2 linked regions of the Ramlibacter pinisoli genome follow. The protein of the gene in region 1 binds, or shares a complex with, the protein of each later gene. Links are inferred from orthologs where the notes say so. Each region holds a gene or a part of one and is shown on either strand. Other genes may lie near its edges.

Region 1 (14,982 bases):
GGGAAGCCCTGCGCGAAGCTGAAGGAAGTGCCCAGGGTGAGCGCGAGGGCGCCGATCCAGCGGAGAGTCATGCCTGTGGTTCCGGTTGTCATGTGGAGCGTCGATTCTAGGAGGGCGGCCTGATTAAGATCGGGCGATGGACCTTTCACGCTTCCCCCGCCGGCGCTACACGCCGTTCGCCACCCCGATCGAATTCCTCCCCCACTTCAGCCGGGCCCTGGCCGCCACCTGCCCGGGCGGGCAGGGGCCGCGCATCTGGATCAAGCGCGACGACATGCTCGGCCTGTTCCCGGGCGGCAACAAGACCCGCAAGCTCGAGTTCCTGGTGGCTGATGCCCTGGCTCAGGGCGCCGACACGCTGGTCACCTGCGGGGCGCCGCAGTCCAACCATTGCCGCATCACGCTGGCGGCCGCGGTGAAGGAGGGGCTGAAGTGCCGCTTCGTCATCGAGGAACGCGTGCCGGACAGCTACGACCCGCAGGCCAGCGGCAACAACTTCATGTTCCGGCTGCTGGGCGTGGAGGCCATCACCGTCGTGCCCGGCGGCAGCAACATGGCCGCCGAGATGCAGAAGATCGCCGACGACCTGGCGGCGCAGGGCCGCAAGGCCTACATCATCCCGGGTGGTGGCTCCAACGCGCTCGGCGGGCTGGGCTATGTCGCCTGTGCGCAGGAGTTGCAGCAGCAACTGTTCGAGACGGGGCTGCGCATCGACCGGCTCATCGTCGGTTCCGGCAGTTCGGGCACGCACGGCGGCATGGTGGCCGGCTTCCTGGGCAACAACATCGGCATCCCGATCACCGGCATCGGCGTCAGCCGCGACCCGGCGGACCAGGAGCCGCTGGTGCACAAGGAGGCGCAGGCCGTCATGGACCTGCTCGGGACCGGCATCACCGTGCCGCGCGAGGCGGTGCAGAGCGTGGGCGGCTACTGGCAACCCAAGTATTCGATCCCCAATGCCGCCATGGTCGAGGCGGTGCAACTGCTCGCGCGCACCGAAGGCATCCCGCTGGACCCGGTCTACACCGGCAAGATCCTGGCGGGCCTGATCGGCCTGGCGCGCAAGGGCGTGCTCAAGCCGGACGAAAACGTGCTGTTCCTGCACACCGGCGGCCTGCCGTCGTTGCACGCGTACGAACGCGTGGTGCTGGGCGAGGCCCCGCCGGCGGACTGAGCGCTGGCGACCGGCCACGCGCAGGCACACCGCGTGGCGCACGGTCGAGTTGAGGGCCGCGGGGCTTGGGGTATTCCCCCGACCCGGCGTGCGAAGCCGAACGCATAGTGAGGGGGTGGGGCCACCGCGGCCACCACCCCCGGACGCGCTGCGGGCGCGCGGGACATCGCAGAGGAGACCCAGCCTTGCAGCGAACCGACACCGCGAATCCGGCCTATTTCCACAAGGTCGTCGATTGCCAGTACGCGTGCCCCGCCCACACCCCCGTTCCCGAATACATCCGGCTGATCGCACAGGGCCGCTACGGCGACGCCTACATGGTCAACTGGGTGTCCAACGTCTTCCCGGGCATCCTCGGCCGCACGTGCGACCGCCCGTGCGAGCCGGCCTGCCGGCGGGGCCGGGTCGAGGAGGTGAATGCGCAGCAGCCCGAGCCGGTGGCCATCTGCCGCCTCAAGCGCGCCGCCGCCGACATGAAGGAGGACGTGCGCCACCGCATGCCCACGGTCGCGCCTTCCAACGGCCGGCGCGTTGCCTGCGTGGGCGCGGGTCCGGCCTCGCTGACGGTGGCCCGCGACCTGGCGCCGCTGGGCTACGACGTCACCGTGTTCGACGGTGAAGCCAAGGCGGGCGGCTTCATGTGGACGCAGATCCCGCGCTTTCGCCTGCCCGAGTCCGTCATCGACGAGGAGGTCGGCTACATCCTCGGGCTGGGCGTGCGGTTCGAGGCGAACCGGCGCATCGAGTCGATGAAAGCCCTGCTGGCGCAGGACTACGACGCCGTGTTCGTCGGTTGCGGCGCTCCGCGCGGCCGCGACCTCGACCTGCCGGGTCGCCGCGAGGCGGCCGCGCACGTGCACATCGGCATCGACTGGCTCGCGTCCGTCTCCTTCGGGCATGTCACCTCCATCGGCCAGCGCGTCATCGTGCTCGGCGGCGGCAACACCGCGATGGATTGCTGCCGGTCGGCCCGCCGCCTGGGCGGCAGCGACGTCAAGGTCATCGTGCGCAGCGGCTTCGAGGAGATGAAGGCGTCCCCCTGGGAGAAGGAGGACGCGATGCACGAGGGCATCCCGATCCTCAACTTCCACGTGCCCAAGGCCTTCGTGCACGAGGGGGGGCGGCTCACCGGCATGACGTTCGAGATCGTGCAGGCGGTGTACGACGAGCGCGGCCGCCGCAGCCTGGTGCCCACCGGCGAGCCGGACCGGTTCTTCCCCTGCGACGACGTGCTGGTGGCCGTCGGCCAGGAGAACGCGTTCCCCTGGATCGAGCGCGACTGCGGCCTGGCCTTCGACGAGCACGGCCTGCCCAGGCTGGCCAAGGACACCCACCAGTCGACGTTGCCGCAGGTCTTCTTCGGCGGGGACGCCGCCTTCGGGCCCAAGAACATCATCACCGCCGTCGCCCACGGTCACGAGGCCGCGGTCTCGATCGACCGCTTCCTGCACGGACTGGACACGACCCAGCGGCCCGCCCCGATGGTCAACCTGATGTCGCAGAAGATGGGCATCCACGAGTGGAGCTACGACAACGACACGTCGGTGGACCTGCGCTACAAGGTGCCGTGGGCCAAGGCCGAGATCGCGCTGGCCAGCATCAAGGTCGAGGTCGAGCTGGGCTTCGATGCCGCCACCGCCTTCAAGGAAGCGCAGCGCTGCCTGAACTGCGATGTCCAGACGGTCTTCGCCGAAAACGCCTGCATCGAGTGCGATGCCTGCGTCGACATCTGCCCGATGGACTGCATCACCTTCACCGAGAACGGCAACGAGAAGGACATCCGGCCGCGGCTGAAGGCGCCGGCGCTCAACCTCGCGCAGGACCTCTACACCAGCGGTGAACTCAAGACGGGACGGATCATGGTCAAGGACGAGGACGTGTGCCTGCACTGCGGGTTGTGCGCGGAGCGCTGCCCGACCGGCGCCTGGGACATGCAGAAGTTCCTGCTTCGCACCACCCAGGCCGGCCCGCGTGCCCGCGATGCCGCCGCCGCGCATGGAGTCGCCGCATGAGCGCCGTCGAACCCTTCCGCGGCGCAAGCGACCTGGTGCCGGGCGTCCACGGCGAGCGTCCGGTGCCGCCGCGCATCGAGGCGGTGAACGACTTCGTCATCAAGTTCGCGAACGTCAACGGCTCGGGATCGGCATCGGCCAACGAACTGTTCGCCAAGGCCATCCTGCGGATGGGGGTGCCGGTCAGCCCGCGCAACATCTTCCCCAGCAACATCCAGGGCCTGCCCACCTGGTACGAGGTGCGGGTGAGCGAGGACGGCTGGCTGGGCCGGCGCGGCGGCATCGACATGATGGTCGCGATGAACCCGCAGACCTGGGATGCCGACGTCGCGGAGCTCGAACCCGGCGGCTACCTGTTCTACGACAGCACGCGGCCCATGCCGGCTTCCCGGTTCCGCCCCGACATCCACGTCATCGGCATGCCGCTGACCGAGATCTGCAACGCCGTCTACAGCGACCCGCGGCAGCGCCAGCTGTTCAAGAACATCGTCTATGTCGGCGCGCTCTCGGTGCTGCTCGAGATCGACGACCAGGTGATCGAGAAGCTGTTCGGCGAGCAGTACCGCGGCAAGGAAAAGCTGCTGGCGTCCAATGTCCAGGCGCTGCACCTGGGGCGCGACTTCGCCAAGGAGCACCTGCAGGGGCCGCTGGGCGTGCGGGTGCGGCGGGCCGACCGCGTGGGCGACGGCATCTTCATCGACGGCAACAGCGCCGCGGCGCTCGGCTGCGTCTATGGCGGTGCGACGGTGGCGGCCTGGTACCCGATCACGCCGTCGTCGTCGGTGGCCGAGGCCTTCCAGAAGTACTGCGCGAAGTTCCGCGTCGATCCCGCCACCGGGCAGAACTGCTACGCCATCGTGCAGGCCGAGGACGAGATCGCCTCCATCGGCATGGTGGTGGGGGCCGGGTGGAACGGCGCGCGGGCCTTCACGGCGACCTCCGGCCCCGGCATCTCGCTGATGACCGAGTTCATCGGCCTGGCGTACTTCGCCGAGATCCCGGTCACCATCATCAACGTGCAGCGCGGCGGGCCGTCCACGGGCATGCCGACGAGGACCCAGCAGGCCGACCTGCTGGCCTGTGCCTACGCCTCGCATGGCGACACCAAGCACGTGCTGCTGCTGCCGGAGGACCCGCACGAGTGCTTCGAGCATGCCGCCTGCGCGCTCGACCTGGCCGACCGGCTGCAGACACCGGTGTTCGTCATGACCGACCTGGACATCGGCATGAACCAGCGCCTGTGCAGGCCGTTCGCCTGGGAGGAGGGCCGTTCCTACGATCGTGGCAAGGTGATGACGGCGGAGGAACTCGAGGCCGGCCGGGATTTCGGCCGCTACAAGGACGTGGACGGCGACGGGATTCCCTGGCGCACCCTGCCGGGCACGCACCCGACGCGGGGCAGCTACTTCACCCGGGGCACGACGCGCGATCCCTATGCCCGCTATTCGGAGCGGGGCCCCGACTACATCTACAACGTCGAGCGCCTGCTCAAGAAGTTCCGCACTGCCGCTGACCTCGTGCCGCAGCCGGTCATCGCGATGGCCGCGCAGCCGACCCGCCTGGGGGTCATCTACTTCGGCTCGACCAGCCCGGCCATGGCCGAGGCGCTCGCGGTGCTGCAGGCCGAGGGCATCCACGTCGATGCGATGCGCCTGCGGGCGTTCCCGTTCCCGGACAGCGTGGCCGCGTTCATCGCCGCGCACGACCAGGTGTTCGTGGTCGAGCAGAACCGCGACGCGCAGATGCGCAGCCTGCTGGTGAACGAGCTGGAGGTCGACCCGGCGCGGCTGGTGAAGGTGCTGCACTACGACGGCACCCCGATCACGGCCCGCTTCATCACCCGCGCCATCACGCAGGTCGTCCGGCCGACCGCCGATCCGAAGGAAGCCCAGGCATGACCTACATCGCCAAGCCGCCTCTGCGCCATCCCACGCTCGAGAAGAATCGCGTCGGCTACACGCGCCGCGACTACGAGGGCAAGATCTCCACGCTGTGCGCGGGTTGCGGCCACGACTCGATCTCGGCCGCCATCATCCAGGCCTGCTGGGAACTGGACATCGAGCCGCACCGCGTCGCCAAGCTGTCGGGCATCGGCTGCAGCTCGAAGACGCCCGACTACTTCCTGGGCGCCTCACACGGCTTCAACACCGTGCATGGCCGCATGCCCAGCGTGCTCACCGGCGCCAACCTGGCCAACCGCGACCTGCTGTACCTGGGCGTGTCGGGCGACGGCGACTCGGCCTCCATCGGCCTGGGCCAGTTCGCGCATGCGATGCGGCGCGGCGTGCGCATGGCCTACATCGTCGAGAACAACGGCGTCTATGGCCTGACCAAGGGCCAGTTCTCGGCCACCGCCGACCAGGGATCCAAGAGCAAGAAGGGCGTGATCAACAGCGACAGTCCGGTCGACCTGGTGGGCATCGCGCTGCAGCTGGGCGCCACCTACGTGGCCCGCGGCTTCTCGGGCAACAAGCAGCAGCTGGTGCCGCTGGTCAAGGGCGCCATCCAGCACGGCGGCGCCGCGTTCATCGACGTGATCAGCCCCTGCGTCGCCTTCAACAACCATCCGGGCAGCACCAAGAGCTACGACTACGTGCGCGAGCACAACGAATCGGTCAGCCGCATCGACTTCATCGCGCCCGGCGAGGAGATCACGGCCGACTATGGGCCGGGCGAAGTGGTGGACGTGCGCCAGCACGACGGCACCTTCCTGCGGCTGCGGCGCCTGCATGCGGACTACGACGCCACGAACCGCGAGCAGGCCATGGCCCATGTGCAGCAGCACCAGTCCCGCGGCGAGGTCGTGACCGGGCTGCTCTATGTCGACCCGCTGGCGACCGACCTGCACATGGCGCTGAACACCAGTGCCCGGCCGCTGAACGCGCTGGGCCTGGCACAACTGTGTCCCGGCCGGCCGGCGCTGGACAAGCTGAACGCATCGTTGCGCTGACCGCGCGGCTGGGCCGCCCCGCGCGGCAAGGAGTGACCAATGAGCGAGCGCACCGTGTTCCAGTCGATGTCGCGCAAGCATGTCGTGCGCGTCGCCCCTGATGCCAGCGTGCACGAGGCCGCCTGCGTGATGACGCGGGCGATCTGCGGCAGCGTGCTCGTGATGGAGCCGCCGGACCGGATGCTGGGCATCCTGACCGAGCGCGACCTGATGACGCGCGTGGTGGCGCGCGCGCTGGATCCCGCGACCACGAAGGTGCGCGACGTGATGACGCCCAAGCCGATCTGCGTCGGACCGGAAACGCCGGTGTCCGAAGCGGTGGTCATCATGCTGGAGAAGGGCTTCCGCCATCTGCCCGTGCTGCGTGGCGACCGCATCCTCGGGGTCTTCTCGGCCCGGGATGCACTGCCGCGCGAGATCGGCATGGCGATGGGCCTGGCCGAATTCAACGAGCAGGTGAACGACGCCGGCGGCGGCTGAGCGCCAGGCGAGGACGACGCGGGACCGCGGCGGCGCTTCAGCCGTTCTGGCGCCGCGCCTTCGCGCGCGCCAGGGCCGCTTCGATGATGGCGCGCTTGCGGTCGGCCTCGGCGCCCGTCGCACCTTCGGTGTGGGCGGGCAGGTCGGCCAGCTTGGCGCGCGCCTTGCGCTCCAGCCGTTCGTCGTTCTCGCTTCGCTGGCGCTCGCCCCGCTCAAGATGCCATTCGTAGCGCGCCAGGGCCTCGGCCGCGGCGGTGTCGCTCCAGGCTGCCCAGCCGGTGCGGTCGCCGCTGGCGTTCTCGAGCGAGATGCAATCCACCGGGCAGACCGGGATGCAGAGTTCGCAGCCGGTGCAGGCCGGCTCGATGACGGTGTGCATGCGCTTGTTGGCGCCGACGATCGCATCGGTGGGGCAGGCGTCCAGGCACAGCGTGCAGCCGATGCACCAGGCCTCGTCGATCACCGCGACGGCACGGGGGCCTTCGGTGCCGTAGGCCGGATTGAGCGGAATCACGGGCCGGCCGGTCAGGGCGGCCAGGCGCCCGATGCCTTCCTGGCCGCCGGGCGGGCAGCGGTCGATGTCCGCTTCGCCCGCCGCGATGGCCTGTGCGTAGCCGCGGCAGTCGGGAAAGCCGCAGCGCGTGCACTGTGTCTGCGGCAGGGCGGCATGGAGCCGCTCGGCCGGTGTCACGCCGCCGGCTCAGCCGCCTTCCTGCGGGCCGCCGCGCGCGTGGGCGCCCGGCTCTCGGTGGCGACGGTGGGCCCCTGGTTGAAGCGCGCGATGTAGTCGCGCACCTGCGGGTACACGATCTCGCGCCAGCGGCGGCCGCTGAAGATGCCGTAGTGCCCGGCGCCCGAGACCTCGATGTGCTTCTGGCGCGTCTTGGGCACGCCCGGGCACAGGCCGTGGACGGCCTCGGTCTGGCCGGCGCCGGAGATGTCGTCCAGCTCGCCCTCGATGGACAGCAGGGCCGTGTCGCGGATGTCCTCGGGACGCACGCGCTCGAGGTCGCCATCGTTGCTGATGACGTCCCACGTGCCGTTGACCAGCGCGAATTCCTGGAACACCGTGCGAATGGTCTCGAGGTAGTAGTCGGCGTCCATGTCGAGCACGGCGTTGTACTCGTCGTAGAACTTGCGGTGCGCCTCGGCCCCGGCGTCGTCGCCGGCGATGAGGTGTTTGAAGTAGTCGTAGTGGCTCGAGAGGTGGCGGTCGGGGTTCATCGCCACGAACCCGGTGTGCTGCAGGAAGCCCGGGTAGACGCGCCGGCCCGCACCCGGGAAGTTGGTCGGGACACGGTAGATGACGTTGCTCTCGAACCAGGAGTAGCTCTTGTTCATCGCCAGGTTGTTCACCGCGGTGGGCGACTTGCGGGCGTCGATGGGGCCGCCCATCATCGTCATGGTCAGCGGGGTCACCTCGCCGCGCGACGCCATCAGCGACACGGCCGCGAGCACGGGCACCGTCGGCTGGCAGACGCTCACGACGTGGCAGTTGCCGTATTGCCCCTGCAGGTGCCGGATGAACTCCTGCACGTAGTTGACGTAGTCGTCGAGGTGGAACTCACCCTGCGACAGCGGCACCATGCGGGCGTTCTTCCAGTCGGTGATGAAGACCTTGTGGTCCTGCAGCATGCTGTGGACCGTGTCGCGCAGCAGCGTCGCGTAGTGGCCAGACAGCGGTGCGACGATCAGCACGGCCGGCTGCGCCTTGAGGTTCGTCAGCGTCGCCGGATCGTCGGTGAAGCGCTTGAAACGGCGCAGTTCGCAGAACGGCTTGTCGATCTCGACCGTCTCGTGGACGACAACGTCGATGTCGTCGATCTCCACGGTCTGGATGCCGAAGCTGGGTTTCTCATAGTCCTTCCACAGGCGGTACACCAGCTCGTAGCTGGCGGACACGCGCTGCGACAGGGGGTTCTGGCCGAAAGGCGTGAGCGGGTTGCTGTAAAGCTTCGCAGCGGCCTGGGCAAAATCGGCGAACGGCTCCATCAGGGAGCGGTGTGCCTCGTAAATCTGGTAGAGCATGCGCGGGCCTTTGTGTTGTGCGCTGCAATATAGCAGTCCACTTCAGTTTTGCTCATCCGTAAGACCACTGTAGCCGTGTGTTGCGCTGCAGCGTCGTCAGGACCAAAAGCTTCGCGCGCGGACGAGTCCTGGCGTGCCGGACAGGACTGTCACTTGATGTGAGACGGGGCACGTTGCAGCCCAAGAAAAAAGGCCGCAAGCAGCGGCCTTTCGGGTGGGGAGCGTGAAGGACTCAGAGCACCTTGGCGATCGACTGGCAGACGTAGTCGATGTTCTTGCTGTTCAGGGCGGCGACGCACATGCGGCCGGTGTCCGTGCCGTAGACGCCGAACTCCTCGCGCAGCCGGACCATCTGCTCCTTGGCCAGCCCGGAGTAGCTGAACATGCCGACCTGCTGGGTGATGAACGACATGTCCTGCTGGACGCCGGCGGTCTTGAGCTTCTCGACCAGGGCGGTGCGCATCTGCTTGATGCGCACCCGCATGCCGGCGAGCTCCTTCTCCCACAGCGTCCGCAGCTCGGGCGTGTTGAGCACCGTCGCCACCACCGTGCCGCCGTGGATCGGCGGGTTGCTGTAGTTGGTGCGGATGACGATCTTGAGCTGGCTCAGGACGCGCGCCGCTTCGTCCTTGGTGCCGCACAGCACCGACAGGCCGCCGACCCGCTCGCCGTACAGGCTGAAGCTCTTGGAGAACGAAGTGGAGACGAAGAAGTCCTGGCCGGACGCCACGAACTTGCCGATCACGGCGCCGTCCTCCTGGATGCCCTGGCCGAAGCCCTGGTAGGCCATGTCCAGGAAGGGCACCAGCTGGCGCGCCTTGGTGGCGGCGATGACCTGGTCCCATTGGGCCGGCGTGAGGTCGTAGCCCGTGGGGTTGTGGCAGCAGGCGTGCAGGACCACGACGGTGCCCTGCGGCGCCATGTTCAGCGCCGTCAGCATGCCGTCGAAGTCGATGCCGCGGCGGGCCGCGACGTAGTACGGATAGGCCTCGACCGTGAAGCCGGCCTGGCTGAACAGGGCGCGGTGGTTCTCCCAGCTCGGGTCGCTGATCAGGACCTTGGCATCCGGGCGCACCTTGCGCAGGAAGTCGGCGCCGATCTTCAGGCCGCCGGTGCCGCCCAGGGCCTGCACGGTGGCGACGCGGCCGCTCTTGACCGGTTCGCTGTCGGCCCCAAATACCAGGCTCTTGACGGCGCTGTCATAGGCGGCGATGCCGTCGATGGGCAGGTAGCCGCGCGCCTTGGGCGCTTCCATCATGAGCTTCTCGGCCTTCTGCACGCACTCGAGCAGGGGCAGCTTGCCGTTGTCGTCGTAATAGACGCCGACCCCCAGGTTGACCTTGTTGGGGTTGGTGTCGGCGGCGAACTGCTCGTTGAGACCCAGGATGGGATCGCGCGGGGCCATCTCGACGGCTTGGAACAAAGACATGCAGGAAATCCTTCGGAAGGTGGTCGGCGCAGGCAGCTGCGCGGCGGCCCGGTGTTGCTGTACGCTGTCCGGTTGCCCGCGATTTTAAACGTCCGCCCCCACCCGATCCGCCCGACCACATGCCAGAAGTCACTGAAGTCATGCAGGAACCGCAACAGGGGACGTTCCTCACGTTCCCCGGCTCGCCGTTCGAGCTGTTCCAGCCGTATCCGCCCGCCGGCGACCAGCCCCATGCGATCGACAAGCTAGTGGAGGGCGTGGAGGACGGGGAGGTGTTCCAGACGCTGCTGGGTGTCACCGGGTCGGGCAAGACCTTCACCATGGCCAACGTGATCGCCCGGCTGGGACGGCCGGCGATCGTGTTCGCGCCGAACAAGACGCTGGCGGCGCAGCTGTACTCGGAGTTCCGCGAGTTCTTCCCCAAGAACGCGGTGGAGTACTTCGTGAGCTACTACGACTACTACCAGCCCGAGGCTTACGTCCCCCAGCGCGACCTGTTCATCGAGAAGGACAGCTCGATCAACGAGCACATCGAGCAGATGCGGCTGTCGGCCACCAAGAGCGTGCTGGAGCGGCGCGACACCGTGATCGTCGCCACGGTGAGCGCCATCTACGGCATCGGCGCCCCGGAGGATTACACGCAGATGCGGTTCATCTGCCGGGTGGGCGACAAGATCGGCCAGCGCGACGTCATCAGCCAGCTGATCCGGATGCAGTACACGCGCAACGAGCAGGATTTCTCGCGCGGCACCTTCCGCGTGCGCGGCGACACCATCGACGTGTTCCCGGCCGAACACAGCGAACTGGCGGTGCGGCTGGAGCTGTTCGACGACGAGATCGAGACGCTGCAGCTGTTCGACCCGCTGACCGGCCGCATCCGCCAGAAGGTGCCGCGCTTCACCATCTATCCGTCCAGCCACTACGTGACGCCGCGCGAGAAGGTCGTGTCGGCGGTGGAGTCGATCAAGATCGAGCTGGAGCAGCGCCTGAAGGAGCTGGTCTCCGCCGGCAAGCTGGTCGAGGCGCAGCGGCTGGAGCAGCGGACCCGCTTCGACCTCGAGATGCTCAGCGAGGTGGGCCACTGCAAGGGCATCGAGAACTACACGCGGCACCTGTCGGGCGCTCCTCCGGGTGCGCCGCCCTCGACGCTGACGGACTACCTGCCCAAGGACTCGCTGATGTTCCTGGACGAGAGCCACCAGATGATCGGCCAGCTGAACGCCATGTATGCCGGCGACCGGCAGCGCAAGACCACGCTGGTGGAGTACGGTTTCCGGCTGCCCTCGGCGCTGGACAACCGGCCGCTGAAGTTCGAGGAGTTCGAGACGCGCATGCGCCAGGTCGTCTTCGTCTCGGCCACGCCGGCGAACTACGAGAACGAACACGCCGGGCAGGTCGTCGAGCAGCTGGTGCGCCCGACCGGGCTGATCGATCCCGAGGTCGAGGTCCGGCCGGCGACGCACCAGGTCGACGACGTGCTGCAGGAGATCCGCATCCGGTCGGAGAAGCACGAGCGCGTGCTGATCACCACGCTGACCAAGCGCATGGCCGAGCAGCTGACCGACTACCTGGCCGACAACGGGGTCAAGGTGCGCTACATGCACAGCGACATCGACACCGTCGAGCGCGTGGAGATCCTGCGTGACCTGCGCCTGGGCGCCTTCGACGTGCTGGTGGGCATCAACCTGCTGCGCGAGGGCCTGGACATCCCCGAGGTGTCGCTGGTGGCCATCCTGGATGCCGACAAGGAGGGCTTCCTGCGGGCCGAGCGGTCGCTCATCCAGACCATCGGGCGGGCGGCGCGCAACCTGCACGGCCGGGCGATCCTGTACGCCGACAGGATGACCGAGTCGATGAAGAAGGCGATCGGCGAGACCGAGCGGCGCAGGGCCCGGCAGATCGCCCACAACGAGTTGCATGGCATCACGCCGCGCAGCATCAAGAAGCAGGTTCGCGACCTGATCGACGGCGTCTACAGCGAGAAGGCCAGCAAGGAGCAGGAGAAGCAGGAGCTCCAGCGGGCCCTGGCCGAGGACATGTCCGAGAAGGACATCGCGCGCGAGATCAAGCGGCTGGAAAAGCAGATGCTGGAACACGCGCGCAACCTCGAGTTCGAGAAGGCGGCGCGGGTGCGCGACCAGCTGGCGCTGCTCAAGGAGCAGGCGTTCGGCGCGCCGGGCCGGGACAACATCGTGCCCATCGAATCCGGCCGTCGCGGCTGACCTCCACCCGTCGGACGGGTCGGGGCGGCCGGGAACCAACCCTGCGACTGTCCAGTCTGATTACCCGAGCGATTCAGCGGGTTTTCGGGTATACTTGATTGAATCGCTCGGGATCGAGCACAGAACGAACAGCTGGGCGCCGCAGAGCGCCACGAGGGCCGGCCCCACGCCGGAAAGCAAGGGTGGAGACGGGCCGTGGCAGCAAGGCTGCTGCGGCGCAACAAAGTCGGACAAGCAGCACAACAGGAGGTTGCGATGCGTCTCACAACCAAAGGCCGTTTTGCGGTCACCGCGATGATTGATCTGGCTCTGCGCCAGAACAATGGTCCCGTCACGCTGGCGGCTATCAGCCAGCGGCAGCAGATCTCGCTGTCGTACCTGGAGCAGCTGTTCGGCAAATTGCGCCGGCACGAGCTGGTGGAATCCACCCGCGGGCCGGGCGGCGGCTACACGCTGGGCCGCAAGGCCTCCGAGATCACGGTGGCCGACATCATCGTCTCGGTCGACGAGCCGATCGACGCCACCCAGTGCGCCGGCAAGGAGAACTGCAACGGCGAGGGCGGGCGCTGCATGACGCACGAGCTCTGGTCGCAGCTGAACCAGCGCATGGTCGAGTTCCTCGATTCGGTGTCGCTGCAGAAGCTGGTGGACGAGCAGATCGCCAAGGGCGTCCAGATCGAGGACAAGCCGGCCGTCAAGCGCGCCATCTCCAGCCAGCCGGTCGTCAAGCCGATCCGGGTGAACGCGCCGAACTCGGTCTTCGCCCTGGGCAGTGCCGCCCTGGCCAAGTCCTGACTCCGATCCACCTTTTTCCAGAGTTCCGTCCCTGCCATGGACATGACCCCGCACTTCCCGATCTACATGGATTACGGCGCCACGACGCCGGTGGACCCGCGCGTCGTCGACGCAATGATCCCCTGGCTGCGCGAGCACTTCGGCAATCCGGCCTCGCGCAGCCACGCATGGGGCTGGGAGGCCGAGGCCGCCGTCGAGAAGGCGCGTGAGCAGGTGGCGGCCCTGATCGGCGCCGACCCGCGCGAGATCGTCTGGACCTCGGGTGCAACGGAATCCAACAACCTGGCCCTGAAGGGCGCGGCGCACTTCTACAAGACGCGCGGCAAGCACCTCATCACGGTCAAGACCGAGCACAAGGCGGTGCTGGACACCACCCGCGAGCTGGAGCGGCAGGGGTTCGAGGTCACCTACCTCGACGTGCAGGAAGACGGCCTGGTCGACCTGGAGAAGCTCAAGGCCGCGCTGCGGCCCGACACCATCGTGGTCAGCGTCATGCTGGTCAACAACGAGATCGGTGTCATCCAGGACATCCCCACCATCGGCGCGCTGTGCCGCGAAAAGGGCGTCATCTTCCACGTCGATGCGGCGCAGGCCACCGGCAAGGTCGAGATCGACCTGAAGACGCTGCCGGTCGACCTCATGAGCCTGGCCTCGCACAAGACCTACGGGCCCAAGGGCATCGGCGCGCTGTACGTGCGCCGCAAGCCGCGCGTGCGGCTGGAAGCGCAGATGCACGGCGGTGGCCACGAGCGCGGCATGCGCTCGGGCACGCTGCCCACGCACCAGATCGTCGGCATGGGCGAGGCCTTCCGCCTCGCCAGGGAAGAGATGGCGCAGGACAACGCCAAGGCCCGCGCGCTGCAGCAACGGCTGCTCGAGGGCCTCAAGGACGTCGAGCAGGTGTTCATCAACGGCAGCATGGCCGCCGGGCGGCGCGTTGCGCAGAACCTGAACATCAGCTTCAACTTCGTCGAGGGCGAGTCGCTGATCATGGGCATCAAGGGCCTGGCGGTGTCGTCCGGTTCGGCGTGCACCTCGGCATCGCTCGAGCCGAGCTACGTGCTGCGCGCCCTCGGCCGCAGCGACGAGTTGGCGCACAGCAGCCTGCGCATGACGATCGGCCGCTTCACGACCGAGGAAGAAATCGACTACGCGGTGGACACCATTCGCAAGAACGTGGCCCGCTTGCGCGAGCTCAGCCCGCTCTGGGAGATGTACCAGGACGGCGTGGACATCAGCACCATCCAGTGGACGGCGCACTGACAGACAGAGGTACGTATGGCTTATTCAGACAAGGTCGTTGACCACTATGAGAACCCGCGCAACGTGGGTTCGTTCGACAAGGGTGACGAGAGCATCGGCACCGGCATGGTGGGCGCCCCGGCCTGCGGCGACGTCATGAAGCTGCAGATCAAGGTCAACCCGCAGACCGGCGTCATCGAGGACGCGCGCTTCAAGACCTATGGCTGTGGCTCGGCCATCGCGTCCAGTTCGCTGGTGACCGAATGGGTCAAGGGCAAGACGCTCGACCAGGCCGCGCAGCTGAAGAACAGCCAGATCGCCGAGGAACTGGCCCTGCCGCCGGTGAAGATCCACTGCTCCATCCTCGCCGAGGACGCCATCAAGGCTGCCGTCGAGGACTACAAGAAAAAGCACGCCCATTGACCGACATGGCAGTCACGTTGACGGAAGCGGCGGCCCGCCATGTCCAGCGCTATCTCACCAAGCGGGGCAAGGGGCTCGGCGTGCGGCTGGGGGTGAAGACCACCGGCTGCTCGGGCCTGGCCTACAAGCTCGAGTACGTGGACGAGGCGGCCCCGGAAGACCTGGTGTTCGAGAACCAGGGCATCAAGATCCTGATCGATCCCAAGAGCCTGGCCTACATCGACGGC
Region 2 (15,050 bases), 570 kb from region 1 along the record:
CAGCCGGTCGAGGTGTGCGCCCTCCGGGATGTTCATCGGCCGCGATTCCAGGCGGCGGCCACCGGTGCCGGCCGGCCAGGACACCTGCAGGACGTTGCGCACGAGGTTGCGCGCCACCGGCGTGCCTTCGGTGCCCGCCGGCAGGCTCTCCACCAGCGCCAGCCAGCCGGTCCATGGCCCGGGGCCGCCGGCCTTCAGTTCGATGGAGGCGCCGATGTAGCCGTTGAAGGGCAGGCCGTGCGCCACCCGCAGCGCCGCGCTGCGGCCCTGGCGCCGGCCGCGGGCCGTGTCCACCGGCAGCGGCCGGCCGCGTCCCAGCGCCTCCAGCCGGGCCTGCGCCTCGCTGCGGGCGGCGGCGGCCAGCGGTGCGTCCTCGCCCTTGGCGCCGGGCACGATCCAGTCGAGCGCCAGTTCGCCCAGACGGGCCCGCGCGGCGTCGGGAGCGGCCCAGCAGGTGTCGCAGTCGGCCGTGATGAAGCGTTCGAGCAGCGCGGCCGGGGCGGGCCGGCCATCGCTGGAGCAGGACGATTGCGCGCGAACGGCCGAGCCGGCCGCCACCAGCAGCACGAACAGGGCGACGGGACGGGCGAAGGTGGGCATGGGGGCGGCAGCGGCTTCCTACAATGCCGCATGTTCCCAGAAGTCGACGCCTCCCCGCTGCTGCAGCACCTCAACCCCGAGCAGCGGGCCGCCGTCACGCTCCCCAACGAGCACGCGCTCATCCTGGCCGGTGCCGGGTCGGGCAAGACCCGCGTGCTGACCACCCGCATCGCCTGGCTGATGACCACGGGCCAGGTGTCGCCGGGCGGCGTGATGGCGGTCACCTTCACCAACAAGGCCGCCAAGGAGATGATGACCCGGCTGGGCACCATGCTGCCGGTGAACGTGCGCGGCATGTGGATCGGCACCTTCCACGGCCTGTGCAACCGCTTCCTGCGCGCCCACTACAAGCTGGCCAACCTGCCGCAGAGCTTCCAGATCCTGGACACGCAGGACCAGCTGTCGGCCATCAAGCGGCTGATGAAGCAGTTCAACATCGACGAGGAGCGCTTTCCGGCCAAGGAAACCCAGTGGTTCATCGCCGGCTGCAAGGAGGACGGGCTGCGGCCGCAGGCGGTCACCGCGCGCAACGAGGAGGACCGCCGGAAGGTCGAGATCTACCAGCTGTACGAGGAGCAGTGCCAGCGCGAGGGCGTGGTCGACTTCGGCGAGCTGATGCTGCGCAGCTACGAGCTGCTGCGCGACAACGACCCGATCCGCCAGCACTACCAGCGGCGCTTCCGCCACATCCTGATCGACGAGTTCCAGGACACCAACCGGCTGCAGTACGCGTGGATCAAGATCTTCGCAGTCAACCCGGACGGCAGCCCCGGCGCCGGCAATTCGGTGTTCGCCGTCGGCGACGACGACCAGAGCATCTACGCCTTCCGCGGCGCCCGGGTGGGCAACATGGCCGACTTCGTGCGCGAGTTCGACGTGCGGCACCAGATCAAGCTGGAGCAGAACTACCGCAGCTACAGCAACATCCTCGATTCCGCCAACGCCCTGATCAGCCACAACAAGGGCCGGCTGGGCAAGAACCTGCGCACCGACCAGGGCCCCGGCGAGCCGGTGCGCGTGTACGAGTCGCCCACCGACCTGGCCGAGGCGCAGTGGCTGGTCGAGGAGATGCGCCACCTGGTGCGCGACCAGGGGACCGAACCGGGCCTGCGGCGCAGCGAGATCGCGGTGCTGTACCGCAGCAACGCGCAGAGCCGGGTGATCGAGACGGCGCTGTTCAACGCCGGCGTGCCCTACCGCGTGTACGGCGGCCTGCGCTTCTTCGAGCGTGCCGAGATCAAGCACGCGCTGGCCTACCTGCGGCTGCTGGAGAACCCGAACGACGACACCAGCTTCCTGCGGGTGGTCAACTTCCCCCCGCGCGGCATCGGTGCGCGCAGCATCGAGCAGCTGCAGGATGCGGCCCGCGCGGCCGGTTGCTCGCTGCACGACGCTGTCAGCGCCACCACCGGCAAGGCCGGCGCCAACCTGGGCGCGTTCGTGGCCAGGATCGACGTGCTGCGCGAGCAGACGCTGAACCTCAGCCTGCGCGAGATCATCGAGCTGGTGCTGCAGCATTCGGGCCTGGTCGAGCACTACCGGTCGGAGCGCGAAGGCGCCGAGCGCATCGAGAACCTGGAGGAACTGGCCAGCGCCGCCGAGAGCTTCGTCATGCAGGAGGGCTTCGGCCGCGACGCGGTGGCCCTGCCGGTCGACGAGCTGTCGCAGAGCCCCGCCAGCCAGGGCCTGGACCCCAACCAGCCGCTGCTCAACGAGCCCGCGCCCGACTATGTGGCGCCCGACGCGGAAACCGGCGAGACGCTGTCGCCGCTGGCCGCCTTCCTCACCCATGCCGCGCTGGAGTCGGGCGACAACCAGGCCCAGGCCGGCCAGGACGCGGTGCAGCTGATGACCGTGCACTCGGCCAAGGGGCTGGAGTTCGATGCCGTGTTCGTCACCGGCCTGGAGGAGGGGCTGTTCCCCAGCGAGCGCTCCATGTCCGACCACGAGGGGCTGGAGGAGGAGCGGCGGCTGATGTACGTGGCCATCACCCGGGCCCGCAAGCGCCTGTACCTGAGCTATTCGCAGACGCGCCTGCTGCACGGGCAGACCCGCTACAACGTGCGCAGCCGCTTCTTCGACGAGTTGCCGGAAGGCGCGCTCAAGTGGCTGACGCCGAAGAACCAGAACTTCGGCGGATCGGCCTTCGGCTTCGGCACCGGCTACGCCAGCACGCGCGCCGGCAGCGGTGGCGGCTCGTGGAGCCGCGACAGCCGTGACAACCGCGACACCTTCGCCAGCCCGCCGGTCCCGGTGCAGAAGGCGGCACCGTCGCACGGCCTCAAGTCGGGCATGCAGGTGTTCCACACCAAGTTCGGCGAAGGCACGGTGCTGTCCATCGAAGGGCAGGGCGACGATGCCCGCGCGCAGGTGAAGTTCGGCCGCCATGGCGTCAAGTGGCTGGCGCTGGCGGTGGCCAAACTAACGCCGGTGCCCTGACGCGACGGCGCCCCTCCACGGTCGGGTTGGCCGGCCATTGACCCCCGGCGGAGCTGGCGGGACACTGGCCGTCTTCATCCCTGGAGGTGTTCCATGCGCATCCTTCGCCTCGTCCTGTCCTTCCTGCTCCTGGCGGCGGCCAGCCTCACGGCATCGGCGGCCGGCGGCGGTGGCGGCTCCGACCTCGCGGTCGGTCCTTCCACGGCCCAGCGCCTGGCCACGGCCCAGAAGGCCATCGACGCCCAGGACTGGTCGGCCGCCCAGCGCGAACTGACCACGCTGCTGCGGGAGGAGCCGCGCAACCCCGACGCCCACACCCTGATGGGCTACACCATGCGCAAGCGGCCCAATCCCGACCTGGCCAAGGCGTTCCAGCATTACGAGCGGGCCATCGCCCTGGACCCCAAGCACAAGGGCGCGCATGAATACATCGGCGAGGCGTACCTGATGGAGAAGAAGCCGGCCGAGGCCGAGAAGCACCTGGTGCGCCTCGAGCAGATCTGCGGCGGCACGGCCTGCGAGCAGTACCAGGACCTGGCCAAGTCGATCGCCGAATACAAGGCGAAGAACTGACCCGCGCCGGCCCGGCGGCCGGCGCGAGGACCGATCGGTACACTGATCGGTCCTCGCGCAGGAGGCCGACCGCATGAACGCTCCCGACCCCGTCTCGCGCTGGAGCCAGCAGGGCTCCAGCCGGGTGCCTTTCTGGGCCTACACCGACCCCCAGCTGTACCAGCGCGAGCTCGAGCGGATCTTCTACGGCCCGCACTGGTCCTATGTCGGCCTGGAGGTCGAGGTCCCCAAGGTGGGCGACTACCGGCTCAGCTCGGTGGGCGAGCGCCAGGTCATCCTGGTGCGCGACCGCGTGGCGCCGAAGGACCGCGGCACCGACCATGGCATCCGGGTGGTGGAAAACCGCTGCGCGCACCGCGGCGTGCGCTTCTGCCAGCAGCCGCACGGCAATGCCCGCAGCTTCGTCTGCCCGTACCACCAGTGGACCTACAAGCTCAATGGCGAGCTGGCGGGCCTGCCGTTCAAGGACGGCGTCAAGGCGGTGGGCCCCGACGGCGCGGAGTGCGTGCAGGGCGGCATGCCGCCCGACTTCGACGTGCAGGCCCACGGCCTGACCCGGCTGCGGGTGGAGGTGCTGCACGGGCTGGTGTTCGCCACCTTCAGCGAGGCGGCGCCGCCGCTGCGCGACTACCTCGGCCCGGCCATCCTGCCGTGGCTCGATCGCATCTTCCTGGGCCGCCAGCTCACCCTGCTGGGCTACAACCGGCAGCGCATCCCGGGCAACTGGAAGCTGATGATGGAGAACATCAAGGACCCGTACCACCCGGGCCTGCTGCACACCTGGTTCGTCACCTTCGGCCTGTGGCGCGCCGACCAGAAGAGCCGGATGGTGATGGACGAGCACGGCCGGCACGCCGTCATGGTCTCGCGCCGCAACGACGGCGGCGAGAACCGTACCGTGACCGAGGGCGTCACCTCGTTCAAGGCCGGCATGACGCTGCACGATGCGCGGTTGCTCGACGTGGTGCCCGAACCGTGGTGGAAGATCGACGACCCCGCCAACCCGGGCACCGACATCATGCCCACGGTGACCATGATCACGCTGTTCCCCAGCCTGATCGTGCAGCAGCAGGTCAACTCGCTGTCCACGCGCCACATCGTGCCGCGCGGCGAAGGCGGCTTCGACTTCGTGTGGACGCACTTCGGCTTTGCCGACGACAGCCCCGAGATGGCGCGGCGCCGCCTGCGCCAGGCCAACCTGTTCGGGCCCGCGGGCTTCGTGAGCGCCGACGACGGCGAGGTGATCGAGTTCAGCCAGGACGGCTTTCGCCAGTGGGGCGAGGACGGCAGCACGCTGTGCGAGCTGGGTGGCACCGGCACCGGCGGCAGCGAGCACATGGTCACCGAGACGCTGATCCGCAGCATGTACGCCTACTGGCGCCAGGTGATGGGGCAATGAGCGCGCCGGCGCTGGAGAGGCTGCTGCTGCAGCTGGAGGTGGACCAGTTCAATGCCGCCTATGCGGCGGCGCTGGACGAGAAGCGGTTCGACGACTGGCCCGGGTTCTTCCTCGAGGACGGCCGCTACACCGTGCAGGCGCGCGAGAACTTCGACCGCGGCCTGCCGCTGGCGCTGATCGCGCTGGAGAGCCGGGGGATGATGAAGGACCGGGTCTACGGGGTCACGCAGACCATCTACCACCGGCCGTACTACACGCGGCACGTGGTGGGCCCGGCACAGGTGCTGGCCGCGCAGGACGGTGATCCGGGGGGCCTGGTTCGGGCCCAGGCGCACTACGCGGTCTTTCGCACCCGGCCGGGCGATGCGAGCGAGGTCTACAACGTGGGCCGCTACATCGACGAGATGGAGCGCACGCCCGACGGCCTGCGATTGCGCAGCAGGCTCTGCGTGTACGACAGCGAGATGGTGCTCAACTCGCTGATCTATCCGATCTGAAGCAGGGTCGTCATGCGGGCGAGGCCGCACCTGAACCACGATCGGCGGTGGATTGCGGGTCAAGCCCGCAATGACGGGAATAGCGATGTCGGGCTCGGCCCTCGAGTCACGGAATAGCCATGTCGGGCTCATCTCTCGAGTGACGGAATAGCGTATGTCGGCTCATCTCTCGAGTCGTCATGCCGGGCTAGACCCGGCATCCATCTCCCGTCGCAGGGATCGGCAAAGGCCGTATTCAGGGTGAGCGTGGATCCCGGCCTGCGCCGGGATGACGTGCACGCGGCCCGCTGCCGCGGGCCGCTGTGCACGTCACTTCCGGTTCGGGTCGGTGGCGCGGTTGCCGATGTAGGCACCGGCGGCGGCGCCGCCCAGCGTGCCGATCGGGCCACCGCCCACGGCATTGCCCACCACGCCGCCGACGGCGGCGCCACCCACGGTGCCGGCGGTCTGACGGTCCATCGAGCCGCAGCCGGTCAGGGTGATCATCGAGGCGGCGGCCAGGGCCGCGAACAGTTTGGTTGTCATCTCATTCACCTTCAGGTTGGAATGCGACCGCGAAAGGCGCGGTCTGCCTGTGGTTTGATTCTGGAAAGCAGCCCGTCAGGAACCTGTAGGAGGCACCAGACAGGGGCTGTCGGTACCCCCCGCCGCGCCGTGCCAGCGGGCAGGGCGAGTGCTTGACAGCACCCGCTGCCTGGACGGTGCCCCGATCCCTAGAGCGGCCGGTTGCGCGCCAGTGGCGGATTGGCGGCGAAGTAGCGGCTGATGCCGCGCATCAGGGCGTCGGCCAGCTCGTCCTGGTAGGCGTCGCTGCGCAGCTTGGCCTCTTCCTCGGGGTTGCTGATGAAGGCGGTCTCGACCAGCACGCTGGGGATGTCGGGTGCCTTCAGCACCGCGAAGCCGGCCTGTTCGACGTTGCGCTTGTGGAGCCGGCCCACGTTGCCGATCTCGCCCAGCAGCACGCCGGCCAGCTTCAGGCTGTCGCGGATCTGGGCCGCGGTGCTCATGTCGAGCAGGGCGCGGGCCACGTGCGCGTCGGGCGCGCGCACGTTGAGCCCGCCGACGGAATCGGCCTTGTTCTCCTTGTCGGCCATCCACTTGGCGGCGGCGCTGGATGCCGCACCATGGCTGAGGGCGAACACGCTGGCACCGCGCGCCGTCGGCGTGATGAAGGCATCGGCATGGATGCTGACGAACAGGTCGGCCTGCACGCGGCGCGCCTTCTGCACCCGCACGCCCAGTGGGACGAAGAAATCGGCGTCGCGGGTGAGGAAGGCGCGCATCGGGTTGCCGTTGATCGTGGTGGCGTTGATGCGCGCGCGCAGGCGGTGCGCGACCTGCAGCACGATGTCCTTCTCGCGCGTGCCGCCGGGGCCGACGGCGCCGGGATCCTCGCCGCCGTGGCCGGGGTCCAGCGCGATGATGATCAGCCGGTCGGTGCGCGGCTCGCCCGCGATCGCGGCCGTGGCCGGCGCGGGGGGCGGGCGCGCGGCATCGGGGCCGCGCGAAGGCGCGGCGCCGGTCCCCTGTTGCCGGGCGATCAGCTCGCCCAGCGGGTCGGCCGGGGCCGGCGGCGCGGTGCCCGCCTGGACATCCCGCAGGCGCTCGGCGATCAGCGCCTCCAGCGGATCGATCGCCTGCATGGGGTGGAAGTCCAGCACCAGGCGGTGCTGGTAGGCGGCCACCGGCGGCAGCGTGAACACCTGGGGCAGGGCGGGCTGCTTGAGGTCGATCACCAGCCGCACCGTGCCCGGCGTGTTCTGGCCGACGCGGATGCCGGCGATGTAGGGATCATCGGCCTGCACCTTGGCCACCAGCTCGCGCAGCGCCGGGTTGAGCTCGATGCCGTCGATGTCGACCGCCAGCCGGGGCGGGTTGGGCACCAGCACCTGGCGCGAGGCCAGCTGGCCGTCGGATTCGATGGTGACCCGGGTGTAGTCGGGCGCCGGCCACAGGCGCACCGCGACGATGGTGGCGCCCCGTGCGATCTGCGCCGTGCCGAGCAGCAGCACCAGGCTGCCGCCTTGCAGCAGCGGGCGTCGCCTCACGCGAGCAGCTCCCGGCCGAGGGCGGTGCCGGCCTCGATACGCACCTGCCGGCTGCCGTCCGCCTGCAGGGCGATGTGCAGGTCGAGGTCGGCCGGCGGCAGCAGGCCGGCCGCCTTCTCGGGCCACTCGGCCAGCTTGAGCCCGGGGCCGTCGAAGACGTCGCGAAAGCCCGCATCCTCCCACTCGCGCGGGTCGTTGAAGCGGTAGAAGTCGAAGTGCCAGGCCGGGAAGGCGGCGGTCTCGTGCGGCTCGACCACCGCATAGGTGGGACTCTTGATGCGGCCGGCCACGCCCAGCGCCCGCAGCAGGTGCCGCACGAAGGTGGTCTTGCCTGCGCCCAGGTCGCCGTGCAGCGCGAGGAACGCGTGCCCGATCCGGGGGTGCGCCGCCAGCCGGCGGGCGCAGGCGTCGGTGTCCGTCTCGCTCAGCCAGGCCTGCACCAGCCGGGCCTGCGGCGTCGGGGCCTCGGCCCCGGAGGCATGCAGGGCCGACGACGCGGGGTCGGCGACCTCTGCAGGGCCGGTTCCTACAATCGACGGGTGATGTGGCGGGGTGCTCAGATCGACGGTCCTTCGCTGGTGGCTGCCATCGGGGAATGGGGCCGCGAGCTCGGATTCTCCCAAATCGGCGTGTCCGGCGTGGACCTGGCGGACGCCGAGGAGGGCCTTCTGCAGTGGCTGGCCAACGGATTTCACGGCGACATGGGCTACATGGCCGCCCACGGCGTGAAACGCGCGAGGCCGGCGGAACTGGTGCCCGGGACCCTCTCGGTGCTCACGGCCCGGATGGACTACCTGCCCACGGCCACCGCGCCGGGCTGGCAGGCGGTCGAATGGGACCGCCTCGCGCGCCCCGGCGAAGCGGTGGTGTCCCTGTACGCCCGCGGCCGCGACTACCACAAGGTGATGCGCAACCGGCTGCAGAAGCTGGCCGAGCGCATCGCGGCGGAGGTCGGTCCGTTCGGCCACCGGGCCTTCACCGACTCGGCGCCCGTGCTCGAGGCCGAACTGGCGGCGCGCAGCGGCCAGGGCTGGCGCGGCAAGCACACCCTGGTGCTGCGGCGCGACGCCGGCTCGATGTTCTTCCTGGGCGAGATCTACGTCGACCTGGCGCTGCCGCCCACCGAGCCGGCCAGCGCGCACTGCGGCACCTGCAGCGCCTGCATCGACGCCTGCCCCACCGGCGCCATCGTCGGCCCCTACCGGCTGGATGCCCGCCGCTGCATCTCCTACCTCACCATCGAGCACGCCGGCGCGATCCCGGTCGACCTGCGCCCGGCGATCGGCAACCGCATCTACGGCTGCGACGACTGCCAGCTGGCCTGTCCCTGGAACAAGTACGCCCAGCGCAGCCCGCTGCCCGACTTCGACGAACGGGCCGGCCTGGCCGGGGCTCCCCTGGCCGGCCTGCTGCGCTGGACGGAGGCCGACTTCCTGCGCCGTACCGAGGGCAGCGCCATCCGCCGCATCGGCCACGAGCGCTGGCTGCGCAACGTGGCGGTGGCGGCCGGCAACGCGCTGCGGGTGCGCCCGGACGCTGACCTGCGCCGTGCGGTGGAGGCGCTGCTGGCGCATCCCAGCGAGCTGGTGCGCGAGCACGCCGGCTGGGCGCTAGCGCAGGACGCCCAGCGCGAAGCTCAGGCTGGCGATGCCGAGCACGGTCGATAGCGTCACCAGCCCGGCGACGTAGCCGCCGTTGTAGCCCATGCGCGAGGTGAGCACGTAGCAGCTCGCGGCCGTGGGCATGGCCGAGAAGATCAGCAGCACCGACGCCTGGGCCGGCTCCAGCCGCAGCAGCCGCACCAGCGACCAGGCCACCAGCGGGTTGGCCGCATGCCGGATCGCCAGCAGCGACACGGTGAGCAGCTTCGAGCGGGCCAGGCTGCCCAGCCGCATGCCGGCGCCCGCGGCCATCAACCCCAGCGGGATGGAGCTGCCGCCGATGCGCGCCACCGTCGGCTCCAGCCAGCCGGGCACGGCCAGGCCGGCCAGGTTGGCCGTCAGGCCCACCGCGGTGGCGATGATCAGCGGGTTGCGCACCAGCGCCGCCAGGAAGCCTGTCTGGGCGTGGCGCGCCATCGGCCACACGGCGGCGACGTTGAACAGGGGAACGCAGACGCCGATCAGCACCGCGATCAGCTGCACGCCGGCGGCGCCGGCCAGCCGCTCGGACAGCGCCAGCGCGATGTAGGAGTTGAAGCGGAACGCCACCTGGGCGGCGCCCGCGTGCTCGCGCGGGTCGATGCGGCCGCGCAGGCCCGGCAGGTACGGCAGCAGGTAGGCCAGGCCGATGCCGGCCATCCCCAGCAGCAGGCCGGCGGCCATCATGGACGAGGCTTCCCCCAGGTCCAGCGGGCTGCGCACGATGGACTGGAACAGCAGAACCGGAAACAGGAAGTAGTACACCAGGCTGTCCACCTTCTCCCAGACCGAGCGGTCGAGGGCGGTGTAGCGGCACAGCAGGAAGCCGCAGGCGATCAGCGAAAAATCGGGGAACAGCAGGCGGGCGAACTCCACCTGCCGAGTATCGCGCCGGCGGTGTCCGGGTTGACCCTGATGGCTTCCCACAGCTGCCTGCAAGCCTGGCCCCTGTAGCATTGCCCGGTTCAGACAAGCACACCGAACAAGGAGTCAATCCATGCAACGCCGTCACTGGCTCGCCATCGCGAGCGCGACCCTGGCCGCTGCCGCGGCCCCCGCACTGGCCCAGGGGTATCCCAACAAGGTCGTCAAGCTCGTGGTCCCGTTCGCACCCGGCGGCACGACCGACATCGTGGCCCGCGTCATCTCCGAGCCGCTCGGCAAGGCGCTGGGCCAGAGCGTGATCGTGGAGAACAAGGCCGGCGGTGGCGGCGTCATCGGCGCCACCCAGACCGCCCGCGCCACGCCGGACGGCTACGAACTGGGCGTCGCCACCGTGTCGACCACCGCGGCCAACCCGGCGATCAACCCCAAGATCCCGTACAACCCGGTCACCGACTTCACGCCCATCGTGAACATTGCCGCGACGCCCAACGTGATCGCGGTGCACCCCAGCTTCCCGGCCAAGGACTACAAGGGCTTCGTCGCCGAGCTGAAGAAGAACCCTGGCAAGTACTCGTACTCGTCGTCGGGCACCGGCGGCATCGGCCACCTGCAGATGGAGCTGTACAAGAGCCTGTCGGGCACCTTCGTCACCCACATCCCGTACCGCGGCGCCGGCCCGGCCCTGAACGACACCGTGGCCGGCCAGGTGCCGATGATCTTCGACAACCTGCCCTCGGCGCTGCCCTTCATCAAGGAGAACCGGCTGGTGCCCATCGTGGTCGCCGCGCCGCAGCGCCTGAAGGAACTGCCCAACGTGCCGACCTTCAAGGAAGTGGGGCTGGAGCCGGTCAACCGGATGGCCTACTACGGCATCTACGGTCCCAAGGGCCTGCCCAAGGAGGTGGTCGACAAGATCCACGACGGCGTGGTCAAGGCGCTGCAGGATCCCGCCGTGCGCCGCCGCATCGAGGACACCGGCTCCCTGGTCGTGGCCAACAAGCCGGACGAATTCGCTGCCCAGATCAAGGCCGAATACGACGTCTACAAGAAGGTCGTCGACTCGGCCCGCCTGAAGCTCGACTGAGCCCGGGTGGCCGGCGTCGCAGCTGCCCGGAACAAGCCGCCTGCGGGCGGCTTGTTTCCTTCCATCGACGACTTCATCGACGCGCTCTGGCTCGAGGAGGGCCTGGCGGGCAACACGCTGGCGGCCTACCGGCGCGACCTCACGCTCTACGCCCGCTGGCAGCGCGAACGCGGGCGCGCGCTCGAGGCGACCGCCGAGGCCGACCTGCACGCCTACTTCGCCGACCGCCACGCCGGCAGCAAGGCGAGCACGGCCAACCGGCGGCTCACCGTGTTCAAGCGCTACTTCCGCTGGGCGCTGCGCGAGCGGCTGGTCACGGCCGACCCGACGCTGCGGCTGCAGCCGGCCAAGCAGCCGCTGCGCGTGCCCAAGACCCTGAGCGAGGCGCAGGTCGAGGCCCTGCTGGCCGCGCCCGACGTCGACCAGCCGCTCGGCCTGCGTGACCGCACGATGCTGGAGCTGATGTACGCCAGCGGGTTGCGGGTGAGCGAGCTGGTGACGCTGCGCATGCACAACCTCAGCCTGGCCGACAACGTGGTGCGCGTCCTGGGCAAGGGCGGCAAGGAGAGGCTGGTGCCGTTCGGGCAGGTGGCACGCGACTGGATCACCCGCTACCTGGCCGAGGCGCGCGGCGCCATCCTGGGCGGCCAGCAGACCGACGACGTGTTCGTCACCGCCCGCGGCGCCGGCATGACGCGCGCCATGTTCTGGGTGGTGGTGAAGAAGCAGGCGCATGCCGCCGGCATCACCGTGCCGCTGTCGCCGCACACCCTGCGCCATGCCTTCGCCACCCACCTGCTCAACCACGGCGCCGACCTGCGCGCGGTGCAGATGCTGCTGGGGCATGCCGACATCTCCACCACCACCATCTACACCCACGTGGCGCGCGAGCGGCTCAAGCAGCTGCACGCGCACCACCATCCGCGCGGCTGATAAAGTTCCCGCTCCCCCCGAAGAGAGACACCCGTGAAGCGATTCGTCGCCGGCCTCGCGCTGGCAGCCCTCGCCGGCCTGGCCTGCGCCCAGGGCTATCCCGGCAAACCGATCCGCCTGATCGTCGGCTACCCGCCCGGCGGCGGCATCGACTTCGCCGCCCGCACCGTGCAGGTCCCGCTGCAGGAAGCCCTGCGCCAGCAGATCGTGGTCGACTACAAGCCGGGTGCCGGCGGCATGCTGGCCGCCGCCGAACTCACGCGGGCCGCGCCGGACGGCTACACGCTGCTGCTGGCCAACACCGGTCCGTTCGCCATCGCGCCCTACCTGCAGGCCAAGCAGCCTTACGACCCGGTCCGGCAGTTCACCTACATCGGCCAGATCAGCCAGGGCAGCTACGTCGCCGTCACGCGCCCCGACCATCCGGCCCGCGACCTCAAGGAGTGGGTGGCCTGGGCCAAGGGCAATGCCGGCAAGGTGAACTTCGCCTCCGGCGGCGCCGGGACGTCGACCCACCTGAACGGGGAGCTGATGAACCAGGCGACCGGCCTGGACGTCACCCACGTGCCGTACAAGGGCAGTGCGCCGGCCGTGCAGGACCTGATCGGCGGCCAGACGCAGCTGCTGATCGACGCCGGCACCGTCCTGCTGCCGCAGATCAAGGGCGGCAAGCTCAAGGCGCTGGCGGTCACCGGACCGGCGCGCGATCCGCAACTGCCCGACGTCCCCACGGTGCGCGAACTCGGCCTCGGCGCGATGGAGTCGGTCGGCTTCCAGGGGCTGGTGGGCCCCGCCGGCCTGCCGCGCGACGTGGTCGACCGGCTGGCCACCGAACTGGCCAGGGTGCTGGCCCAGCCCGACGTGCGCGCCAAGTTCGCCGCCGCCGGTGCCGAGGTGCACCCCGCCGGCCCCGCCGAGTTCGCCGGCTTCGTCCGGGCCGAGAACGAGAAGTGGGCCAAGCTCATTCGCGAGCGCAAGCTGCAACTGGATTGACCGCATGACCGACGTTTCCCGCCGCCACGCCGTGCAGGCAACCCTCGCCGGCCTGGCTTCCCTGGCCCTGCCGCTGCAAGCCCAGACCACTTGGCCCGGCAAACCCATCCGCCTGGTCGTGGCCTATCCCGCCGGCGGTGTCAGCGACACCGTGGCGCGCGCGCTCGCCGACCGGCTCGGGCCGGCCCTGGGCCAGCCCGTGGTGGTGGAGAACAAGGCGGGCGCCAGCGGCAGCATCGGGCTCGATGCGGTGGCCAAGTCGGCGCCCGACGGCCACGTCATCGGCTTCTCGGCGGTCAGCCCGCTCACGCTGAACCCGCACCTGGGCAAGTCGCCGTTCGACCCGCAACGCGACCTGCGGCCGGTGGTGAGCGTGATGGACTCGCCGGTGCTGCTGCTGGCCACCAGCGCGACCCAGGCGCGCGACCTGCGCGAGCTGCTCGCCGCCTCGAAGGCCAGGCCGGGCAGCGTGCGCTGGGCGACCTCGGGGCCGGCCTCGCTCGGCCACGTGATGCTGGAGCAGCTCAAGGCCGCGGCCAGGGTGGACATCACGCACGTGCCCTACAAGGGCGGCGGCCAGCAGATCACCGATGCCCTGTCGGGGCAGTTCGAGGTGCTGTCGGTCAACGCCGGCCCGGCCATCACGCAGCACGTGAAGGCCGGCAAGCTGCGGCTGCTGGCGGTCGGCGCGCCGGCGCGGCTGGAGAGCTTTCCCGATGCCCCGACGCTGGCCGAACTGGGCTACCCGGCGGCCAACCTCGATTCGCGCTTTGGCCTGTTCGCGCCGGCCGCCGTGCCGGCGGCGGTCGTCGAGCGACTGAATGCCGAGGTGAACAAGGCCCTGGCGGCACCGGACCTGCGGGCCCGGCTGGTGGCCAGCGACAACGTGCCGACCGGCGGCAGCGCCGCGGAGTTCGCGCGCCAGATCGCGCAGGAGTCCGAGAGCAACGCGCGCATCATCCAGGCGGCCGGCATCAAGGCCGAGTGAGGAGGAGTTCCATGCTGCAGTTCGATGCCATCGAAGCCGCCGCCGCCCGCCTGAAGGGCGCGGCCCACCGCACGCCCGTGCTCACCTCGCGCACGCTCGACGGCCTGCTCGGGGCGCAGGCGTTCCTGAAGGCCGAGAACCTGCAGCGCATGGGCGCCTTCAAGTTCCGCGGCGGCTACAACGCGGTCAACTCCCTGACCGACGCCGAGCGGGCACGCGGCGTGGTCGCGTTCTCCTCCGGCAACCATGCGCAGGCGGTGGCGCTGGCGGCCCAGCTGCACGGCTGCCGCGCCACCATCGTCATGCCGCACGACGCGCCGGCGCTCAAGCTGGCCGCCACGCGCGGCTACGGTGCCGAAGTGGTGATCTACGACCGCTACAAGGAAGACCGGGCCGCCATCGCCGCGCGCCTGGTCGACGAGCAGGGCGCCAACCTCATCCCGCCGTTCGACGACCTGCGGGTCATGGCCGGGCAGGGCACGGCGGCGCTCGAACTGGTGCAGGACGTGGGCACGCTCGACGCGCTCATCGTCTGTGCCGGTGGCGGCGGCTTCCTCTCCGGCTGCGCCGTGGCGGCGCGCCACCTGTTGCCCGGCATCCGGCTGTTCGGCGCCGAGCCCGAGCGGGGCGACGACATGCGACAGTCGCTGCGCGCCGGGCGCATCGTGTCGATCGACGTCCCGCGCACCATCTGCGACGGCCAGCAGACCCAGGCGGTCGGCCAGCACACCTTCGCCGTCATCCGCGAGCTGGTCGAGGACGTGCTCACGGTGCCCGACCCGGTCGTCGTCGAGGCGATGCGTTTCGCATTCGAGCGGATGAAGGTCGTGCTGGAGCCGTCGGGCGCCTGTGCGCTGGCGGCCCTGATGCACCACCGCGAGCGCTTCCGCGGCCTGCGTGTCGGCGTCACCCTGTCGGGCGGCAACGTCGGCACCGACCGTTTCATTGCGCTGCTGACCGGCGCCGAGCGC

The links.
Region 2: the proteins of uvrB (region 1) and GON04_RS04760 are in contact, whole or in part, in a crystal structure (PDB 7EGT), measured with the Thermus thermophilus proteins. The link is inferred for Ramlibacter pinisoli from one-to-one orthologs. Residues at the interface, in WP_096411307.1 of Thermus thermophilus: Glu23, Leu25, Arg26, Asp27, Gly28, Glu29, Arg30, Phe31, Arg55, Glu326, Asp327, Phe328, Glu379, Ser382, Gln383, His398, Gly400, Arg401; in WP_096412145.1 of Thermus thermophilus: His654, Arg656, Phe657, Gln666, Asp668, Glu669, Lys680, Arg681, Leu682, Ser683, Lys685, Tyr686, Ala687.

What each region holds. Positions count from the first base shown.
Region 1 is NZ_WSEL01000003.1:175,909-190,890, reverse strand. What follows is about bases 9,800-12,743. They hold uvrB (excinuclease ABC subunit UvrB), read left to right. Parts: upstream 9,800-10,192; coding sequence 10,193-12,295; downstream 12,296-12,743. Other genes in these bases: iscR (Fe-S cluster assembly transcriptional regulator IscR), read left to right, coding at 12,551-12,743; GON04_RS02035 (amino acid aminotransferase), read right to left, coding at 9,800-10,073. Also shown: GON04_RS02075 (Bug family tripartite tricarboxylate transporter substrate binding protein), read right to left, coding at 1-71; cuyA (D-cysteate sulfo-lyase), read left to right, coding at 137-1,174; GON04_RS02065 (FAD-dependent oxidoreductase), read left to right, coding at 1,360-3,186; GON04_RS02060 (2-oxoacid:acceptor oxidoreductase subunit alpha), read left to right, coding at 3,183-5,084; GON04_RS02055 (2-oxoacid:ferredoxin oxidoreductase subunit beta), read left to right, coding at 5,081-6,136; GON04_RS02050 (CBS domain-containing protein), read left to right, coding at 6,176-6,616; electron transport complex subunit RsxB, read right to left, coding at 6,654-7,307; GON04_RS02040 (polyhydroxyalkanoate depolymerase), read right to left, coding at 7,304-8,644; more of GON04_RS02035, read right to left, coding at 8,877-9,799; more of iscR, read left to right, coding at 12,744-13,090; GON04_RS02020 (IscS subfamily cysteine desulfurase), read left to right, coding at 13,127-14,353; Fe-S cluster assembly scaffold IscU, read left to right, coding at 14,369-14,755; iron-sulfur cluster assembly protein IscA, read left to right, coding at 14,761-14,982. UniProt on the Escherichia coli protein: The UvrABC repair system catalyzes the recognition and processing of DNA lesions. A damage recognition complex composed of 2 UvrA and 2 UvrB subunits scans DNA for abnormalities.
Region 2 is NZ_WSEL01000003.1:735,172-750,221, reverse strand. The notes cover bases 323-3,334. They hold GON04_RS04760 (UvrD-helicase domain-containing protein), read left to right. Parts: upstream 323-630; coding sequence 631-3,039; downstream 3,040-3,334. Other genes in these bases: GON04_RS04755 (tetratricopeptide repeat protein), read left to right, coding at 3,133-3,334; GON04_RS04765 (hypothetical protein), read right to left, coding at 323-600. Also shown: more of GON04_RS04765, read right to left, coding at 1-322; more of GON04_RS04755, read left to right, coding at 3,335-3,612; GON04_RS04750 (aromatic ring-hydroxylating dioxygenase subunit alpha), read left to right, coding at 3,686-5,011; GON04_RS04745 (aromatic-ring-hydroxylating dioxygenase subunit beta), read left to right, coding at 5,008-5,508; GON04_RS04740 (glycine zipper 2TM domain-containing protein), read right to left, coding at 5,818-6,033; GON04_RS04735 (N-acetylmuramoyl-L-alanine amidase), read right to left, coding at 6,222-7,556; tRNA (adenosine(37)-N6)-threonylcarbamoyltransferase complex ATPase subunit type 1 TsaE, read right to left, coding at 7,553-7,996; tRNA epoxyqueuosine(34) reductase QueG, read left to right, coding at 8,099-9,223; GON04_RS04720 (AEC family transporter), read right to left, coding at 9,167-10,072; GON04_RS04715 (tripartite tricarboxylate transporter substrate binding protein BugE), read left to right, coding at 10,194-11,165; site-specific tyrosine recombinase XerD, read left to right, coding at 11,217-12,098; GON04_RS04705 (tripartite tricarboxylate transporter substrate-binding protein), read left to right, coding at 12,132-13,091; GON04_RS04700 (Bug family tripartite tricarboxylate transporter substrate binding protein), read left to right, coding at 13,096-14,079; GON04_RS04695 (threo-3-hydroxy-L-aspartate ammonia-lyase), read left to right, coding at 14,091-15,050. UniProt on the Escherichia coli protein: A helicase with DNA-dependent ATPase activity. Unwinds DNA duplexes with 3'-5' polarity. Translocates on single-stranded DNA with 3'-5' polarity. Initiates unwinding more efficiently from a nicked substrate than double-stranded DNA.